2 regions of the Mycobacterium sp. pUA109 genome follow, and region 1 is predicted to be linked to the other one. Evidence: predicted binding sites of a transcription regulator. Region 1 holds the regulator's gene; the other holds the start of a gene.

Region 1 (11,055 bases):
CGCACGCGGTCAAGGTCGAAAAGATCTAGCGCCTACACGACGCGGCGACTGTAGTCCTGCCGCGGCGGCAGCCGCACCCCCAGCCGATTCGCCAGCCGGTATCCGGTGCGGGCGAGTTGCCGGATCTTGTCCGGTCGCAATCCCGACTGCAGCGCGGTGTCCAGCATGCCGGCCATCCGGTGCGTCGGCTGGCAGCGCAGCGCGGCTTCCAACGACACCCCGGCCAGCGGCCCGTCGCCGCGGACGTAGGCGCTAAACGCCAGCAGCACCAGCGCCTCGACCCGCCACGGCTCCGGCAACACCCGCGCCAGCACCGCCCACAACTCCTCGGCCCCGGCGGCGCCCTCTCCGATCGCCAAGCCGTACAACGTGTCCCGGACCCGTACGTCGGTCAACGCGCACCCCACCGCGGCCAGTTGCGCGTCGTCGAGCTGCTGGCCGTCGGCCACCCGGGCCGCGGCGGCCACCGCGTCGCGGACATCGCGGCGGCCCTGACCGTCGGGGTCGGCGCGATGCGCCACCTCCCGCGCGGCCGCCCGCTCGGCCACCACGGCCCGCACCGCGGCCCGGCGGCCGTCGTCGACGGCGATGACCGCCTCCAGGTCCGCCCGCCGCGCGTACAGCCGCCGCCCGTCCAGCACCGCGGCCACCGCCAGCGGGGACGCCGCCGGATCGTCGACCACTCCCCTGGACCCGCAGCCGTCGACGCAGTGCCAGCGCCCGCCGGCGTCCACCCGGTCCACCACGTGCGCCGCCCACAACACGATGTCGTGCCGCGCCAACTCCTCGGTCAACGCCGTGCACACCAGCCGGTAGTCGAAGTTGCACACCGGACAGCGCGCCCCCTTCGCGTCGACGATCACCGCGATCGCGGCCTCGGGGCGGGCCGCGGCCGCGACCTGGGCCAGCTGCGGCATCCGTGCGGCGAGCCGGTCGGACAGGTTGACGCGCATCACCGATCCCAGTGCGCCGCCCTGCACGGAGACCAGGACCAGGGATTTTTCCGGCACGAAGCCCAGGATCGCCGGCAGCGCCGCGATCAGCGCGCCGGGGCGGTGCAGTTCGAAGTCAGGCCGATATGTCCTCATGGCGGCAACGCTGGCAACCGGCACCGTCATCGCACCCGCCGCCGCGGCCCGAAATCGCCAAGTTGGGGACGAACCCGCAACTGGGGATGGCGGGCCCCGCCGAGCCAAGGTGCGCAATTTGACGAATGGGCGTAGATGTCTATCTCATGGGTTCGATGCGGGAGTACGACGTCGTCGTGATCGGTTCGGGGCCGGGCGGGCAGAAGGCGGCGATCGCCTCGGCCAAGCTGGGCAAGTCGGTCGCGGTGGTCGAACGCGGCCGGATGGTCGGTGGGGTGTGCGTCAACACCGGAACGATCCCGTCGAAAACGTTGCGGGAGGCGGTGCTCTACCTCACCGGGATGAGCCAGCGCGAACTGTACGGCGCCAGCTACCGGGTCAAGGACCGCATCACCCCGGCCGACCTGCTGGCCCGCACCCAGCACGTGATCACCAAGGAGATCGACGTGGTGCGCAACCAGTTGATGCGCAACCGCATCGACCTGGTGCTGGGCCACGGCCGCTTCGTCGACCCGCACACCATCCTGGTCGAGGAGCACGGCAGCAGCGACAAGACCACCCTGACCGGCGACTACATCGTGATCGCCACCGGCACCCGGCCGGCCCGCCCGGCCGGGGTGGAGTTCGACGAGGAACGGGTGCTGGACTCCGACGGCATCTTGGACCTCAAATCGATCCCGGCGTCGATGGTGGTGGTCGGCGCCGGGGTGATCGGCATCGAATACGCCTCGATGTTCGCCGCGCTGGGCACCAAGGTGACCGTGGTGGAAAAACGCGACACCATGCTGGAATTCTGCGACCCCGAGATCGTCGAGTCGCTGCGGTTCCACCTGCGGGATCTGGCGGTGACGTTCCGGTTCGGCGAAGAGGTGACCGCCGTCGACGTCGGCTCGGCGGGCACCGTCACCACGTTGGCCAGCGGCAAACAGATCCCGGCCGAGACGGTGATGTACTCGGCGGGCCGGCAGGGCCAAACCGATCACCTCGACCTGCACAACGCCGGGCTGGAAACCGATCACCGCGGCCGGATCTTCGTCGATGACCAGTTCCAAACCAAGGTCGACCACATCTACGCCGTCGGCGATGTGATCGGTTTCCCGGCGCTGGCCGCGACCTCGATGGAGCAGGGTCGGCTGGCCGCCTACCACGCCTTCGGCGAGCCGACCGACGGGATGACCGAGTTGCAACCGATCGGCATCTACTCGATTCCGGAGGTGTCCTATGTCGGGGCCACCGAGGTGGAGCTGACCAAGGACGCGATCCCCTACGAGGTGGGGGTGGCCCGCTACCGCGAGCTGGCCCGCGGCCAGATCGCCGGCGACTCCTACGGCATGCTCAAACTGCTGGTGTCCACCGAGGACCTCAAGCTGCTGGGCGTGCACATCTTCGGCACCAGCGCCACCGAGATGGTGCACATCGGGCAGGCGGTGATGGGCTGCGGCGGCTCGGTGGAGTACCTGGTCGACGCGGTGTTCAACTATCCGACGTTCTCCGAGGCCTACAAGACGGCCGCGCTGGATGTGATGAACAAGATGCGGGCGCTCAACCAGTTCCGCAGTTAAGGCGTGTCGGGCCGCTCACGTGCGGCAATAAACCTGCCGGCCGCCGCGTTGGCACCGGGTAGGCGTGGGCGCCGACGGGCACCCACCGCAACTGGGGGACAATGGAACCTGGTGCTACCAACACCGTGGTGAGGAGGCGAAACCGATGGAGCAGGACCAACACCCAGATCACGGGCACCGCTACCAGCCGGAGCAGGGCGGAATGTACGAGCTGGAGTTCCCGTCGCCGCAGCTGTCGTCACCGGATGGCCGCGGCCCGGTGCTGATCCACGCGCTGCAGGGCTTCTCCGACGCCGGCCACGCGATCCGGCTGGCCGCCGGCCACCTCAAGGACGCATTGGACACCGAGCTGGTGGCCTCGTTCGCCATCGATGAGCTGCTGGACTACCGGTCGCGGCGCCCGCTGATGACGTTCAAGACCGACCACTTCACCGCCTACGACGAGCCGGAGTTGAGCCTGTACGCGCTGCACGACAGCGTGGGCACCCCGTTTCTGCTGTTGGCCGGCATGGAGCCGGACCTGAAGTGGGAGCGGTTCATCACCGCGGTCCGGCTGCTGGCCGAACGCCTCGGGGTGCGCCAGACCATCGGGCTGGGCACCATCCCGATGGCGGTTCCGCACACCCGGCCGGTGACGTTGACCGCGCATTCCAACAACCGCGAGCTGATCGCCGACCACACCCCGTGGATCGCCGAGGTGCAGGTGCCCGCCAGCGCCTCGAACCTGCTGGAGTACCGGCTGGCCCAGCACGGCCACGAGGTGGTCGGTTTCACCGTGCACGTGCCGCATTACCTGGCCCAAACCGACTATCCGGACGCCGCCCGGGCGCTGCTCGAACAGGTCGCCAAGACCGGTTCGCTGCAGCTGCCGCTGACCGCGTTGAGCGAAGCCGCCACCGACATCCGCGCCAAGATCGACGAGCAGGTCGAGGCGAGCCCCGAAGTGGCGCAGGTGGTCACGGCGCTGGAGCGCCAGTACGACACGTTCATGACCGCCCAGGAGAACCGGTCGCTGCTGGCGCGCGACGAGGACCTGCCCAGCGGTGACGAGCTCGGCGCGGAGTTCGAGCGGTTCTTGGCCGCCGAAGCCCGCAAGAAGAAGTCCGGCGACGACGACCAGAGCTGAGCGGCCACACGTAGAGTCGGCCTATGGGCATCGACGTGACGGTGGTGCGCGTTTTCACCGACGAGAACGACAACTTCGGCAATCCGCTCGGCATCGTCGACGCGGCCGCGGTGCCGCCCCCGGACCGCCAGCGGCTCGCCGCCGAATTGGGGTACAGCGAAACGCTATTCGTCGACCTGCCGGAAGCGGGGTCGACCAGCGCGCACGCCCGCATCTACACGCCGATGACCGAACTGCCGTTCGCCGGGCACCCCACCGTCGGGGTGTCGTGGTGGCTGCGCGAGCGGGGCAGCCCGATCCGCACCCTGCAGGTGCCGGCCGGCATTGTGCAGGTCGGCTACGAAGGTGCGCTCACCGTGGTCAGCGCCCGCTCGGAGTGGGCGCCCGAATTCGCCATCCACGACCTGGATTCGCTCGACGAGCTGGCCGCCGCCGATCCCGCCGAGTTTCCCGACGACACCCAGCACTACCTGTGGACCTGGACCGACCAGGAGAACGGGGCGCTGCGCGCGCGGATGTTCGCCGGCAACCTGGGCGTACCCGAGGACGAAGCGACCGGCGCCGCCGCGGTGCGCATCACCGATTACCTCAGCCGAGACCTCACCATTACCCAGGGCAACGGGTCGGTGATCTACACCCGTTGGAGCCCCGAGGGCTGGGTGCGCATCGCCGGCCGGGTGGCCAGCGATGGGGTGATGACGGTCGTCTAACGGTCGTCTAACCGGTCCGGTGCAACACCGCGGTCAGATGGTTTTGCCGCGGCTGGCCGACCGCACCCATCTCCAGGGTGTAAGACAGCTCGTCGCCGTCGAGCCGGTAGCGCCGGGACAGGGCGGTCACTTCCTTGGCGGTGGGGGCCAAACCGATGGTGGCGGCGGTCATCTCGAGTTCGATGACGTCGCCAGTGGCCGCCAAGGTGCCCACCTGGATCTCGGTGATACCGCTGGGATGGGCGAGCACCCATTCCACCCGACCCGGTTGCGGCACCCGCAGATAACCGGTCTCGGCGTGCAGCGGCAACCCGTCGGCGGCCGATTTGGTTTTCTGCCCGTAGCTCAAAAACGGCTTGCCGACGTGGCCGAACACCACGTCCTCGAGATAGTCGAACGAGTCGATGGTCGGGTACACCCCCGAGCCGCGGCCCGACCAGGTGCCCAATAGTGGAGCCAATGCCGCAAGGTTCGGGTGCAGGTCAGCCGTCATGGCGTCAGCCTACCTACCGCGAGCAGACGCAAACGCACCCCAAACACCGCGTTTTACGGTGCTTTTGCGTCTGCTCGGCCCACCAGCGCCCGGTGCTCACGCAGGGCCTCGATCTCCCGCTCAAAGTCGTCGGCCGACGTGAACGACCGGTACACCGAGGCGAAGCGCAGGTAGGCGACCTCGTCGAGTTCGCGCAGCGGGCCCAGGATCGCCAGCCCGACCTCGTGGCTGGGAATCTCCGGCGATCCGGCCGCGCGCACCGTGTCTTCGACCTGCTGGGCCAGCACGTTGAGCGCGTCATCGTCGACGTGGCGGCCCTGGCAGGCGCGGCGCACCCCGCTGATCACCTTCTCCCGGCTGAACGGTTCGGTGACACCGCTGCGCTTGACCACGGCCAACACCGCGGTTTCCACGGTGGTGAACCGCCGCCCGCATTCCGGGCAGGACCGGCGGCGTCGAATCGCCTGGCCTTCATCGGTTTCGCGGGAGTCGACCACCCGAGAATCGGGGTGACGGCAAAACGGGCAGTGCATGGCCGCTCCTTCGCCGCGCGGGCAGGGTGTCTGAGACGACTCCGAGCGTACCTGCGCGGCGTGCGGCGTCAGCAGTGGCGGTACCACCACTCACCCGATCGGCGCGATCAGGGTCTGGCCGGCGTCCAGTGCCGCCGAGTCCAACCCGTTGAGTTCCCGGATCCGGTCGGCGACCTGACGGGTGGACGCCCCGGGCGCCACCCGCGCGGCGACGTGCTGCAGGGTTTCGCCCGGCTCGACGCGCACCACGGCCAGCCGGTCGGGCACCGGCGCCGGGTGGTTGGCCGCCGCCCCGAATTGCGCGATCAGGCCCAGCCACACCGTGATCAGGGCGGCCAGCATGGCCAGCGCCGCCGTCGTCCCCGGGGTGATCGGGCGCCGACGGTGCGGACCCCGCGACACCAGCACGCCGGTCCCCCGGTAGCGCAGCGGCGCACCGGCCGGCCGCGGCCGCGGCGGACGCACCTGCTCGCTCATCCGGCCGTTCGGGTGTACCCGGACCGGCCGACGCGGCATCACCCGGCGCGGCGGGGCGGTCTCGATGAGTGTCATGGGAGCTCCTTCCTCCGACGCAATCGCTCCTGTGTTCGAACTATAGTCGATCACGTGTTCGATGCACGAACATGTGATCGAACTGTTGTCGAACTCTAGACCGACCCACCGACAACACCGGTCACATGAGTCCCAGGCCCCGGTGGCGCGACACTTGTCGAACAGGTGTTTGAGAATCGGCTGCTGCGGGTCTACATTCGTTCCTATGAGCGACAGCAGCGACACTTCGGGCCCCGGCGATCGGGACCAAGGTTCCGATAAGCCACTGGATACGACGCTGACCGCGCGGCAGCGCACCATCCTGGACGTCATCCGCGCCTCGGTCACCAAACGCGGCTACCCGCCCAGCATCCGGGAGATCGGCGACGCCGTCGGGCTGACCTCCACCTCCTCGGTGGCGCACCAGCTGCGCACCCTGGAACGCAAGGGGTACCTGCGCCGCGACCCGAACCGGCCGCGGGCGGTCGACGTGCGCGGCCCGCACGGCACCGTCGCCGCGGTGGCGCCGGTCGACACCGACGTCGCCGGCTCCGATGCCCTACCCGAGCCGGCCTACATCCCGGTGCTGGGCCGCATCGCCGCCGGCGGGCCGATCCTCGCCGAGGAGGCCGTCGAAGATGTGTTCCCGCTGCCCCGGGAGCTGGTCGGCGAGGGCGCGCTGTTTTTGCTCAAGGTGGTCGGCGAATCCATGGTCGACGCGGCGATCTGCGACGGCGACTGGGTGGTGGTGCGTCAGCAGAACGTCGCCGACAACGGCGACATCGTCGCGGCGATGATCGACGGGGAGGCCACCGTGAAGACGTTCAAGCGCACCGGCGGCCAGGTGTGGCTGATGCCGCACAACCCGGTGTTCGACCCCATCCCCGGTAACGACGCCGCCGTGCTGGGCAAAGTCGTCACGGTGATCCGCAAGATCTAGACGGGTGCGCTTTAGTCGGCCTTGACGAAACCGTTGAACTGGGCCACTTCCTCGCTGGCGAACCAAATTTCGGCGGCTTTTTCGAAGTACGCGGGGCTGTCGGGGGTGTAGTACAGGCCGGACACGGTATTGGCCTTGACCGGATACCCCTCCGGCGCCTGATAGGGGTCATCGAGCGGAAGGTGCACCGCTGGATAGGCCTCCCCGTCGTAGCCGGGTGACTCCGGGGCGTCGTCGTCGGCGGCGCCCAACGCCGCGTGCCGCCCGGTCTGCGGCTCCGGCGCGCCCTGCACCTCCGACGAGGTCGGGATGCGGGTCGGCGCGGTGTCGACCGCGTCGGGGTCCTCGGCCTCCTCGAGTTCGTCGGCTTCCGCGTCGTCGACCGGCGCTTCGCCGAAGCCGCCCGCCGACCCGCCGGGCGTGGGCATCCAGCTGTCGTCGGGTCCGGTCCCGCCGAACAGGTCCACCCCCGACGGCGGCCCGCCGGGCTCCTCGCCGTAACCGCCCGGCTCCTCGCCGTAACCGCCGGGCTCCTCGCCGTAGCCAGCGGGGAACCGCGAGAGGCGCACCGTGGTTCCGGGTTCCTCGGCCTCCGCCGACCACCGCTCGTCGTCCTCGGCGTCATAGCCGATGCCCGGCGCGGCACCGTTGGCGACCGCGCCGGCCGTCGCGCGACGACGCCCGTTGCGGCGCAACAGGAATCGTTCGGCCTTGCGTCGCCGCTGCCACCACAGCCCCGCCAGCAGCGGCAGCAACACCAGCGCGGCCAGCGCGACGGCCAGCCACCACCAATGCCAGCCGGGCCCGGTGCCGCCGCCACCGTGGTGACTCAGCGCGGGACCGCTCGGCGCGTTCTGGCCCGGCACCTGCAGCCCCGCCAGCTGGCCGGCCAGGTTTTCCGGGTCGGTGCTGAACCGGTTGGCGACCCGGTCCCAGGAGATGGTGCCGCCGGTGAATTTCTGTGAGACCACGTTGCCGTCGACCGATTGGTCGCCCACCGGCGCGCCCAGCTTCCCGGACGCGCCGCCGAGCTTGTCCCACGCGACCTTCATCGCACCGCGCACCACGAAGGCGCCATGATCGGGGCTGAAGAAGATCACCGGCTTGTCCTCGCCGGAGAAGGTGCTGACCCGGCTGCCCGGGATCGGCCCGTCGGCCTCGCTGCTGACCGGGAAGCCCAGATCGCTACCGGCCGGCCCGCCCAGGGACTCGTATTTCGCCAGCACGTCGCCGGAGACGGCGTTGGCCCCGGTGGCCGGGGAGAAGAAGACCTTGCCGCCGGCGAAGTCTTGGCCCGCACCGTCGGTGCCGACCGTGTATTGGTCGCCCTGTTTGGCGCCCAGCGGCCCGGAGGCGCCGCCGGCCGCCCGCCACGCCCGGTTGATGGACGCGGTCGCGTCGATTGGGACCTGCAAGTCCTTGAGGTCGCCAGCCAGCTCGGGCGGATCGGTGCTGAATGCCTTGGTCACCCGGTTCCACGACACCTGACCACCGCTGAACTTCTGGGTGATCACGTCGCCGTCGGTGGTTTCGTCGGCAACCGGGACGCCCAGCGTGCCCGACGAACTGCCCAACTTGTCCCACGCGGCGTTGATCGCCCCGCGCACCACGAAGGCGCCGTGCTCGGGGGTGTAGAAGAGCACCGGGTGATCGGCGGCGTCGAAGGTGATCGACCGACTGTCCGGGCTGGCCAAGCCGGGGGCCTCATCGACGTTCGGGAAGCCCAGGTCGCTGTCGGCGGGACCGCCCAGCGACTCGTACTTCTGCAACACCGCGCCGTACATCGCGCGGGCACCGGTGGCCGGGGTGTAAAACATCTTCCCGCCGGCGAAGTCCTCGGCGAAGCCCTCCCCGATCGGATAGACATCACCTTGCCGCGCGCCGAGTTCGGAATTGTCCCCGCCGGCGGCGTCCCACGCGGCGCTGATGGCGTCGGCGGCGTCGGACTCCGGAGTCGCCGCGGCGGTGGGTGCCCACAGCACGACGGTTGCCGCCGTGGTCAGCAGGCCGAGCGCCGCACGTACGGCCGCCCTGCCTAGTCGCCCTCTCTGCCCAGTCACCAAACCTCCCCGGCCGCCCATATGCCGCTGTCTGTCACGTCGCGGATAACTATTGCGTCGCCGGACACAAATTGCGAACGCGTGCCTCCGACATTACGAAAATAGATGCACAACCGATGTTCAATTGATGCAGGTTTGCGCGTGTCGCTCATTCGGGCTCGGTTGAGCTCACCCACGCCGGGCCGACACCGAGGTGGCGCTCACTACCGTGAAGGGCATGCGCGCAGTTCCGGTTTACGCCTCCGTCACTGGACGCGCCGACGGCCCGGCGGTGGTGCTGTCCAACTCGCTGGGCGCCACCCACCGCATGTGGGATGCCCAGCTCGACGACCTGGCGCGGCGGTTCCGGGTGATCCGCTACGACACCCGCGGCCACGGCGCCTCCCCCGTTCCGGCCGGCCCGTACTCGATCGACGATTTGGCCGGCGACCTGATCGCCCTGCTGGATCGGCTCGGTGTGGGCCGCGCGCACCTGGTCGGGCTGTCGCTGGGCGGGATGACCGCGATGCGGGTGGCCGCCCGCCACCCTGACCGGGTGGACCGGCTGGTGCTGCTGTGCACCGCGACCAGCCTGCCGCCGGCCGCCAACTGGGCGGAGCGGGCCGCGACGGTGCGCGCCCACGGCGCCGGCGCCGTCGCCGAATCCGTGGTGCAGCGGTGGTTCACGCCCGGGTATCTGGCCGCCCACCCCGACGTCAAAGCGGCGCACCAGGCCATGGTCGCCGCCACCCCCGCGCAGGGGTACGCCGGCTGCTGTGCGGCGATCGGGCCGCTCGATCTGCGCGCCGACCTGGCCTCGATTGCCGCGCCGACGCTGGCGATCGCCGGCGCCGACGATCCGGCGACGCCGCCGGCCAAGCTCACCGAGATCGCCGACGGGGTCCGCGACGGCCGGCTGCTGGTCGTCGCGGATGCCGCCCATCTCGCCAACGTCGAGCAGCCCGGGATCGTCACCCCGGCCCTCCTGGAGCATCTGGCGCCGTCGTGAGCCGTCCGGGTAGCGCACGAGTACGCCGAGATCGACGTTTCGTAGCAAAAGCGCGAGTGCCGGCCGCGAAAACGTCGATCTCGGTGCAACCCGGCGCGGACCGCGGCTACACGCCGAGGCTGCGCCCGATGATCTCCTTCATGATCTCGGTGGTGCCGCCGTAGATCGTCTGCACCCGGGAATCCAGGAAGGCCCGGGCGACCCCATATTCGCGCATGTAGCCGTAGCCGCCGTGCAGCTGCAGACACCGGTCGATGAGCTCCACCTGCTTTTCGGTGGCATACCACTTGGCCATCGCGGCCTGCTCGACGGTCAGCTTCTCCTCCAGGTGCAGCTTGATGAACTCATCGACCATCATCCGCACCACGGTGGCCTCGGTGGCCAGCTCGGCCAGCACGAATCGACTGTTCTGGAAGCTGCCGATCGGTTTGCCGAACGCCTTGCGCTCCTTGGTGTATTGGATGGTGTCCTCGAGCACCTTCTCCATCGCGGCGGCGGCCATGATCGCGATCGAGATCCGTTCCTGCGGCAGGTTCTGCATCAGGTAGATGAAGCCCAGGCCCTCCTGGCCGAGCAGGTTCTCGGCGGGCACCTTGACGTCGGTGAACGACAGCTCGGCGGTGTCCTGGGCGTCCAAGCCGATCTTGTCGAGGTGGCGGCCGCGTTCGAAGCCCTCCATGCCGCGCTCGACCACCAGCAGCGAGAAGCCCTGGGCGCCCTTCTCCGGATCGGTCTGGGCGACCACGATCACCAGGTCGGAGTGGATGCCGTTGGTGATGAACGTCTTCGAGCCGTTGAGGATGTAGTGGTCGCCCTGCTTGACCGCCTTGGTTTTGATGCCCTGCAGGTCGCTGCCGGTGCCCGGCTCGGTCATCGCGATCGCGGTGATCAGCTCGCCGGTGCAGAACTTCGGCAGCCAGCGCTGCTTTTGCTCCTCGTTGGCCAGCCGCAGCAGATACGGCGCGACGACGTCGTTGTGCAGGCCGAACCCGATGCCGCTGTAGCGGCCGGCGGTGGTTTCCTC
Region 2 (8,956 bases), on a different contig from region 1:
GCCACCCGGGCTGAAGTGCACCAGTCTGCCGTCGCGGGCCCGGCCGCTCATCCGCGCGGTGGCCTCGTCCTTGCGGCCCTCCCCCACGGCGACCAGCAGTTCCACCGTCCGCCCGACCTGCGCCCGGTTTTCCTCCAGGGAGATCTGCTCCTGCAGTTCGATCAGCCGGTCGTAGCGCTCCTGCACCACAGCTTTGGGCACCTGGCCATCGAGGTCGGCGGCCGGGGTGCCGGGGCGTTTGGAGTACTGGAAGGTGAACGCCGCCGAGAACCGGGCCCGCCGGACGACGTCGAGGGTGGCCGCGAAGTCCTCCTCGGTCTCGCCGGGAAAACCGACGATCAAATCGGTGGTGATCGCGGCGTGCGGGATGGCCGCACGGACCCGGTCGATGATGCCCAGGTAGCGCTCGGCACGGTAGGAGCGCCGCATGGCCCGCAGCACGCGATCCGAGCCGGACTGCAGCGGCATATGCAGCGCCGGGCACACGTTCGCCGTCTCCGCCATCGCGTCGATGACGTCGTCGGTGAACTCGGCCGGATGCGGTGAGGTGAACCGGACCCGCTCCAGCCCGTCGATGCGTCCACAGGCGCGCAGCAGATCGGCGAAGGCGCCGCGGTCGCGGGGCTGGGCCGGGTCGGCGAACGAGACGCCGTAGGCGTTGACGTTTTGGCCCAGCAGGGTGATTTCCAGCACACCGGTGTCCGCCAGGGCCTGCGCCTCGGCGAGGATGTCGGCCGGACTGCGGTCGACCTCTTTGCCGCGCAGCGCCGGGACGATGCAGAAAGTGCAGGTGTTGTTGCAGCCCACCGAGATGGAAACCCAGGCGGCGTAAGCGGATTCGCGGGCCGCGGGCAGCGCCGAAGGGAACTCCTGCAGCGCGTCGAGGATTTCCACCTGGGCGGTCTGGTTGTGCTTGGCCCGCTCCAGCAGGGTGGGCAGCGACCCGATGTTGTGGGTGCCGAAGACGACGTCGACCCACGGCGCCTTGCGCAGCACCGCGTCCCGGTCTTTTTGGGCCAGGCAGCCGCCCACCGCGATCTGCATGTCCGGGTTGTCGCGTTTGCGCGGCGCCAGGTGGCTGAGGTTGCCGTACAGCTTGTTGTCGGCGTTTTCCCGCACCGCACAGGTGTTGAACACCACCACATCCGCGTCGGTGTCCGCGGCTGCGCGCCGGTAGCCGGCGGCCTCCAACAGACCCGCAAGCCGTTCGGAATCGTGGACGTTCATCTGACAGCCGTAGGTGCGCACCTGATAGGTGCGCACCGCCACGTCCGTCGTCGATGTCACGCGCCCATGGTACGGCGGCGTGGTAGGGCGGTGCTGGCCGGATTAGTGCGCCCATCGGTGCGCCCGCCCATCGGTGCGCCCAGATTGACGGCAGCGCGGAAAACGTCGAGAACGAACCTCGCCACCGTCGACCTCGGCGGTAGCGGGCCGGGTGGGTCTAGAGTCAGATCAGATTGCAACGGATCAGATTGCAGCGGACAGGAGAGTCTCATGGCCTTCAACGCAAAGGACGCGGTCGCCGTGGCCCGAGACATCGCGACGCACGCCGTCCAAAAGGCCTCGGACATCGTCGAAGATGCCAGCCACATCATTAAAGGCGACGTCGGCGAGGGGACCAGCGCCATCGTCTCGGACTCCATCTCCATCGGCACCTATGCGGTCGACCGCGTCAGGGAAGCCTTCACCGGCAACGGCGACGACGCCGAGCTCGAAGACGCCGAGGACTAGACCGGTCGGCGCAGCCGTCGTCGCGAGCGGCAACGGAGGCCCCAGCGGGTGAGCGCCGAACACACCTACCGCGCCCGCTGTCGGTGGACGGGTTCGACCGGGCCGGGATACCAGCACTATCAGCGTGAACACGCGGCCAGCGCCGCCCCGGCGCAGGACTCGCTGACCCTATCCGCCGACCAAGCGTTCCTGGGTCGGGCCGATCACCTCAACCCGGAGCAGCTGGTGGTGATGGCCGCCGCCTCCTGTCAGTTGCTGACCTTCCTCGCGGTGGCGGCGCGGGCACGAGTTGACGTGCTGAGCTACGACGACGACGCGGTGGGCGTCATGCCCGAGGACGATCACCCGGTCCGGCTCACCCGGATCACGCTGCGGCCGCGCATCGTGGTGGCGCCGGGCCCCACCGTCGACCAAATCCGCCACCTGGTGCAGGTGGCCCACCGCCAGTGCTACATCGCCAACTCGCTGCGCACGCAAATCGAGGTTCGTCCCCAGGTGGAGTACGCGAGCCCCTGAGCTTCGCCGACTGACCCATGCCGATGGGCGCGACCTTCACCCCGGTCGGCGACGGCTAGGTGCGCCGCCGCTCCAACTCCAGCGCCAGCTCGGTGCTGACCACGCCGTAGGCCATCGACTGGTGGTAACCGCGGCGGGCCAGCATCGCCACCAGACGACGGGCCACCTTCGTCTCGTCCCCGTCGAGTTTCTCCCGCCGCAGCTTGGCCCGAACCAGTTGCTCGGCCCGGTCCCGCTCGGCACCGGCGTCGAGGTCGTTGAGCGCCGCAGCGATCACCTCGTCGTCGACACCCTTGGTGCGCAACTCGGCGGCCAACGCGCGCTTGCCCTTTCCGGCGCGCTCTCGGCGGGACCGTACCCACTGCTCGGCGAAATCGGCGTCGTCGATCAATCCCACCGCGGCCAACCGATCCAGCACCCGGACGCTGACCTCGTCGGGGTAGCCGCGTTTGGTCAGCTGACCGGCGAGCTCGGCTCGGGTCCGCGCCCGCGCGGTGAGCAGACGCAGGCACAACGCCCGCGCCTGCTCCTCACGCTTCGGCTCAGAAGTCGACGGGGGCGGGCAGGGCGCTGTCATCGGTCAGATCATCGGTCACCACGGCGCCGATGCCGAGCTTTTCTTTGATCTTCTTCTCGATCTCGTTGGCCACATCAACGTTCTCCAACAAGAAGTTGCGGGCATTCTCCTTGCCCTGCCCCAGCTGCTCGCCCTCGTAGGTGTACCAGGAGCCGGACTTGCGGATAAAGCCCTGATCCACCCCCATGTCGATCAACGACCCCTCGCGGCTGATGCCCTTGCCGTAGAGGATGTCGAACTCGGCTTGTTTGAACGGTGGGCTGACCTTGTTCTTCACCACCTTGCAACGCGTGCGGTTACCGACCGCGTCGGTGCCGTCCTTGAGCGTCTCGATGCGGCGCACGTCCAGCCGAACCGAAGCGTAGAACTTCAACGCCTTTCCGCCCGTGGTGGTTTCAGGCGAGTTGTGCACCATCACCCCGTCGGCAAAGTAGTTGTGTGATCCTTCGACCTCGATGTCGAAGCGGTCCATCTTCTGATAGTCCGTCTTCGACTCGATCTCGGTGACACGCGCCGGCATCAGCTGCATCGTTGGTTCTACGAACTGCGGTGTCACCGCACCCCGGCCACGGAAACGTGGCAGCAGCTTGTACTCCATCGACGGAGCCATATACGGCGCCACCAGCTCCTGGAACTTTGCAGATGCCGCAGTGGAGAACTGCAGTACTGCCTTGCCGGCCTTTCCTGGATGCCGCAATCTCACATCCAATCCATGAGTGTCATGCAAATAGTTACATAGCCGCTCTTGTGTTCCTTCGGTCATGGCTTCAACGCAGATCTCGATCCGCCCGCTGCCGCCCTCAGTCCGCTGCTGTAGCCCCTTGGAGCGCAACGTGAAGCCGCCGTCGTCCATGTACCAGATGGCCAGCGCCAGCGGGGTGAGTGCTTTGAGGTACTCCTCGGAAAGGAACTTCTTGCCATCGCCGAGATAAACGGCGCTTCGCAATTCGTGCAGTTCCGCTAGCGGGGTGAAGTCCGCAAATACTGCGCCCTTGTCATTGGCGGTACGGCAGTGCGGAATGTTCGCCAACAGGGCTACCTTCCAGTCCAGGTATTCCGACTGCTTCGCCCCGTGTCCCATGCGGAGCCGTGCACTCTCGGAATCATGCCGAACTGGCAGGGACAGGCAACCATCGCCCATTAGCGATCCCAGCACAACCTCCCACTGCTGGTCGCTGAGCAGGCTCGGTTGCGCCAACATCACACGATCACCAACATTGATGTCTTCGGCTTCACGCCAGCCGCCCGGCGTCCGGATGAGGTGATTCCGCGTCATAGCCAAACTAGCGTGACCGCGTCCCGTCCCGCTCCCAGGTCGATCGACCTTGAAATGCAGGAACTCTTCGGCCTTTCCGTTGTTGAACCAATTAATCACTTTGCGTGGAACGATGCGACCGGACTCGAAGTCGTAGGACAGGACTTCGACGTCCATCTTCTGATTCACGATCTTGCCGAGCTTCTCAGTAGACCCGTCGGCCAGAGTGACATTGGTGTACCAGGACCCACACCCGAACATGACGCCGATTTTTTCCCGCAGCTGGTTGATGAAGATCGCCGTGGTGCCCGAATTATTCAGCGCACCAGTCATTTTCCGCAGGGCTTGGCTCATCAGCCGGGCCTGTAGACCGACGTGGCTGTCCCCCATCTCGCCTTCGATCTCCGCGCGTGGCACCAGCGCGGCCACCGAGTCGATGACCAGGATGTCCAGCGCGCCGGAGCGGATCAGCGTGTCGGCGATCTCCAGCGCCTGTTCCCCGGTATCGGGCTGGGACACCAGCAGCGCGTCGGTGTCCACCCCGAGCTTCTTGGCGTAGTCGGGATCCAGGGCGTGCTCGGCGTCGATGAACGCCGCGATCCCGCCGGCGGCCTGGGCGTTAGCCACCGCATGCAGCGCGACGGTGGTCTTACCCGAGGACTCCGGGCCGTAGATCTCCACGATGCGGCCGCGCGGCAGGCCGCCGATGCCCAGCGCCACGTCCAGGGCGATCGACCCGGTCGGGATGACCGAGATTGGCTGACGCACCTCGTCGCCAAGGCGCATCACCGAGCCTTTGCCGTGACTCTTCTCGATCTGGGCCATCGCCAGTTCGAGAGCTTTCTCGCGATCCGGGGCTTGCGGCATGGTATTTCTCCTGTAGTTCGGTGTTCGGTTGACCGGATTCGGTCGCTTGGCCGCGACGCTAGCGACAGGGTCTGACAAGTCGTCCTGTCGCGGCATCGCGCCCGTCGAACACACCCCACATTAGGCGAACGGGTGTTCGATTCAAGTCAGACACGCCGCGTGTCGGCGGGCAGCTTTGTTCAGGCGCCAGGCGTCGGAGGCGTGGCGCGGCGCCGGATGTCGTCGAGGCTGGTACGCAGCGCCTGCCACACCACAGCGAGGCTGGCAGCGGCCGGAAGCCCACCGGAAATCGTGCCCGGCTCGTCGACCAGATCGCCGAGCGCAATGACCGCGGCGCGCGCCACCTCGACCATGCCGGGGTCCTGGACCACAACGGTGACCCGGTCGTCGGCGACACGGATGTGCATGCGATGACGCCCCGCCTCAGCGGATCCCTGCAAACCCCCAGCCGGCGGTGTAACCGCGGCCAGGTCGAGCACGGCCGCGCGCACCCTCGACAGGTCCCCCACCCGGGCAGCGAGGATCTGCGCGCCCAGGCCGTCAGGTTCGCCCAGCAGCCCCAGCAACATGTGCTCGGTGCCGATGTAGGAGTGTCCCACCTCGAAGGACTCGGTCAGGCTGCGCTGCAACGCGCTCTTGGCGTGCGGCGTGAACGGGATGTGGCCGCCGATCGGCTTCTCGCCGGTGCCGACCCGGTCGATGATCTCCCGCCGCACCGCGTCCGCGGTGACGCCGAGCGTGGCCAACGCCCGGCTAGCCGGCTGGTCGGGGATGGCGAGCAGTCCCATCAGGAAGTGCTCCGTTCCGAGGTGGTCGTGCCTCAGTTCACCAACCACTTCGTTGGACAGCACCACCGCGCGGCGCGCCGCGTCGGTGAATCGCTCGAACACGCTCCCATCATGCGCGAGCGGTGACCGCTATCGGGCTGGATCCGCCGTGCTGGTTGACTCGTCGCAGCGGAGCGTCGCCAACCTCACCACTGCTCGCGGGGGACGTCGAAGTCGGAGCACAGCGCCCACCACACGTCGCGGGGCTCCACGCCCTCCTCAATCGCCTGTGCGGCGGTGCGTCCATCGAAGCCGTTCAGCACGTGATCGGCCAGCACCGAGGCGCCGTAGGCGGCGCCGAACCGTAGCGTTACCCGTTCGTGGAATTCCGTCAGACGCACCCAACCAACCTACCCAGCGCCCACCAGCGCCTCGTGACACACCCGGACCGGGTCGGCCACCGCGTCGGCGCTAGCGGCGGCCCGGCGCGCCGCCTCGCCGTAGCGCGGCAACGACAGCACTGCGTTCACCGCGGCCACCAGCGCGTCGGCGGTCAGCGGCCGCACCAGCCGCCCGCTGCCCTGGCGCACCACGCGGTTGGCCAACTCCCACTGGTCCCCGCCGCCGGGAACCACCACCAGCGGCACCCCGGCCAACAGCGTTTTGGTCACCATGCCGTGCCCGCCGCCGCACACCACCACATCGGCGCGTCTCAGCAGGTCGTCTTGGCGGCCCAGCCCGACCGTCGCCCACGGCGGCACCGTCAGGTCGGGGCCGTTGAGCCGGGACACCACCACCCGCGCACCGTCCGGCAGCCCGACCCCGGGCGCCAGGCAGTCCAACGCCACCTGGGCCATGCCGCGGGTGCCGGTCAACGCGGTGGACGGCGCGACCATCACCACCGGCCCATCGCCCGGCGGAACCGGCAGCACCTGCTCGGTCGGTTCGAAATGCAGTGGGCCGACCACGACGGCCTCGGCCGGCCAGTCCGGGCGGGGCACCTCCAGCGCGGGCAGCGTGGCGATCAGCCGGCGCAGCGGACCGGGGTCGCGGGCCGGTAGCCCGATCTCGGCGCGCACCGCCGCCCGCTGCCGCAGCCCGGCCCGCCACGACCGCGCCGTCAGCGCTCGCATGACCGCGTCGCGCAGTCGGCCGCGCAGCCCGGTGCCCGGGGCCAACCCACTGCCGATCGGGGGGAGCCCCTTCGACGGCAGGTACAGCGGATGCGGGTTGAGTTCGACCCACGGGATGCCCAGCAGTTCGGCGGCCATGCCGCCGCAGGCGGTGATCACGTCGGAGACCACCAGGTCCGGTGCCAACGCCCGAAGCCGGTCGAGGTTTTCCACCGCCATCCGGGCGGCCCGCTGGTGAATTTTGGCGCCGGCGTCGGCATCGTCGTCGGCGGCGGTGGGATCCAGCCCGGCCAGCTCGGTGGCGTCGATCCCGGCCGCGGCGGCGATGGCCAGCCATTCGACCCCGGTGAGCAGGGTCGCGGTGTCGCCGGCGGCCTGGAAGCGTTGGCACAGTGCGATCGCGGGAAACGAGTGCCCGGGGTCGGGTCCGGCGATCACGACGACACGCATCGCCCTACCGTGCCATAGCCCAACGGTTCTAGGCTGACAGGTATGACCGAACCAACCGCTGAGCTGACGTCCGTTGACAACATCCGCACCGTCGAGACCTTCCTGAACGCGCTGCAGGACGAGGACTTCGTTACGGCAGACGCCACCTTGGCCGACGACCTGGTGTACCAGAACGTCGGGTTGCCGACCATCCGCGGCCGCAGCACCACGATGCGGCTGTTCCGTCGGATGGAGGGCCGCGCCGGGTTCGAGGTGAAAATCCACCGCATCGCCGCCGACGGCGACGCCGTCCTCACCGAACGCACCGATGCGCTGCTGATCGGGCCACTGCGGTTGCAGTTCTGGGTGTGCGGCGTGTTCGAGGTCCACGACGGCCGCATCACGCTGTGGCGGGACTATTTCGATTTCTACGACATGTTCAAGGCGACGGCGCGGGCGGTGGCGGCCACCGTGTTCCCGTCGCTGCGGCCCACGTTCTAAGGGGCCGCACACGATGGGCACCGACAGGGTGCGCACCAAACCCAATCCGCTGCAGTACATCCGGTACTGCTACGGGCGGCAGCTGCCCGATTCGATGCGGGACTGGGTCCGCAACGATCTGACCGGCAAGGGCGCCACCGCCCGAATGATGCTGCGCGCCGCGGTCCCGACCCTGTTGGTGCTGGCCCCGCTGTGGCTGCTGCCGGGCCCGTTTTACGTGCACCTGGAAATCAGCGCGCCGATTTTCATCGCGCTGGTGTATTTCTCGCACGCCCTCAACAAGGTGTGGCGTCGGCACATGCTGCGCGTGCACGGTTTCGACCCCGACCTGGTCGATGAACGGACCCGCGAACGCGACGCCCACCTACACCGGGCGTATATCGAACGCTACGGCCCCCGACCCGGGGATTAACCGCGCTTAGCGCAGGGGACGGAGTTCGTCGAAGGCTTGCGCCCAGCCGAGCAGGCGGTCGGTCGCGCCGACCAGCTCCTCGCGGTAGTGCTGCCGGGCCATCGGCGAGTGCGCCGGGGAAGCCGCCCCTCCCCCGTTGGCCGACGCCACCAACTGTGCTGCGGCGGTCACCATTTCGTTGTACTGACGCACGCCGGCGCTGAGCTGCGCGGTGAACGCGTTGATGGTGGGCACCAGATACGCCCGGGAATCGGCGGTGCAGCTCACCGTCTGCTCCATCGACACCACCTCGGCGGCGGTGGCCGCCATGGTGGCCGCCGTCCGGTTGGCCGCCGCGCTCAGATCCCGAATCTCCTCGGCGGGCAACATGTTCCCCCGCTCCATCACGCCCAGCAGCGAAAACATGCCCCGTTCGGAGGCGCCCAGCGCCGACATGACCGGCCGCGCCGCCGAACCGGGCGGCGGGAGCCGACGGATGGTGGCGGGCCGCTGCGCCGGCAGCGGCAGCGACCGCAGCCACCGGTACCGCAGCAACAGCAGCGTCGCCGGGATCGCCGCACCCGCCGCGACCAAGCCGGTGATCAACAGCACCCACGCCGGCGTGCTCCACGACGCCAGCACCGCGGTCACCAAGATCCAGAACAGGCAGCCGGCCCCGCAGACCAACCCCCAGCGCAGCGCGCGGCGGCGTTGCCGCAGCCGGCGCGCCCGCGGGTCGATGGCGGCGCTGATCCGCTGCACCAGCACATCGGATAACCGGTAGGC

Evidence for each region. Region 1 encodes LexA, which represses DNA repair genes until DNA is damaged. Its sites were predicted from a motif close to CGAACANNTGTTCG; they were not measured.
Region 2: the regulator LexA is predicted to act here: its motif matches at 5,075-5,088, upstream of recA (intein-containing recombinase RecA).

The regions. Positions count from the first base shown of each region.
Region 1 covers NZ_JBGGKS010000030.1:33,275-44,329, forward strand. The annotation lists gene ACAG26_RS25425 (iron dependent repressor, metal binding and dimerization domain protein) at 1-29, shown strand, start outside; gene ACAG26_RS25430 (DUF4192 domain-containing protein) at 33-1,088, opposite strand; gene sthA (Si-specific NAD(P)(+) transhydrogenase) at 1,244-2,650, shown strand; gene ACAG26_RS25440 (proteasome assembly chaperone family protein) at 2,796-3,776, shown strand; gene ACAG26_RS25445 (PhzF family phenazine biosynthesis protein) at 3,800-4,486, shown strand; gene ACAG26_RS25450 (peroxynitrite isomerase) at 4,494-4,979, opposite strand; gene nrdR (transcriptional regulator NrdR) at 5,033-5,512, opposite strand; gene ACAG26_RS25460 (LysM peptidoglycan-binding domain-containing protein) at 5,603-6,064, opposite strand; gene lexA (transcriptional repressor LexA) at 6,270-6,983, shown strand; gene ACAG26_RS25470 (LGFP repeat-containing protein) at 6,995-9,043, opposite strand; gene pcaD (3-oxoadipate enol-lactonase) at 9,261-10,031, shown strand; gene ACAG26_RS25480 (acyl-CoA dehydrogenase family protein) at 10,138-11,055, opposite strand, start outside.
Region 2 covers NZ_JBGGKS010000010.1:191,724-200,679, reverse strand. The annotation lists gene miaB (tRNA (N6-isopentenyl adenosine(37)-C2)-methylthiotransferase MiaB) at 1-1,287, opposite strand, end outside; gene ACAG26_RS13905 (hypothetical protein) at 1,498-1,734, shown strand; gene ACAG26_RS13900 (OsmC family protein) at 1,783-2,250, shown strand; gene recX (recombination regulator RecX) at 2,306-2,827, opposite strand; gene recA (intein-containing recombinase RecA) at 2,793-4,949, opposite strand; gene ACAG26_RS13885 (Clp protease N-terminal domain-containing protein) at 5,129-5,839, opposite strand; gene ACAG26_RS13880 (DUF3046 domain-containing protein) at 5,923-6,117, opposite strand; gene ACAG26_RS13875 (glycosyltransferase) at 6,127-7,299, opposite strand; gene ACAG26_RS13870 (limonene-1,2-epoxide hydrolase family protein) at 7,342-7,779, shown strand; gene ACAG26_RS13865 (DUF5313 domain-containing protein) at 7,793-8,191, shown strand; gene ACAG26_RS13860 (hypothetical protein) at 8,198-8,956, opposite strand, start outside.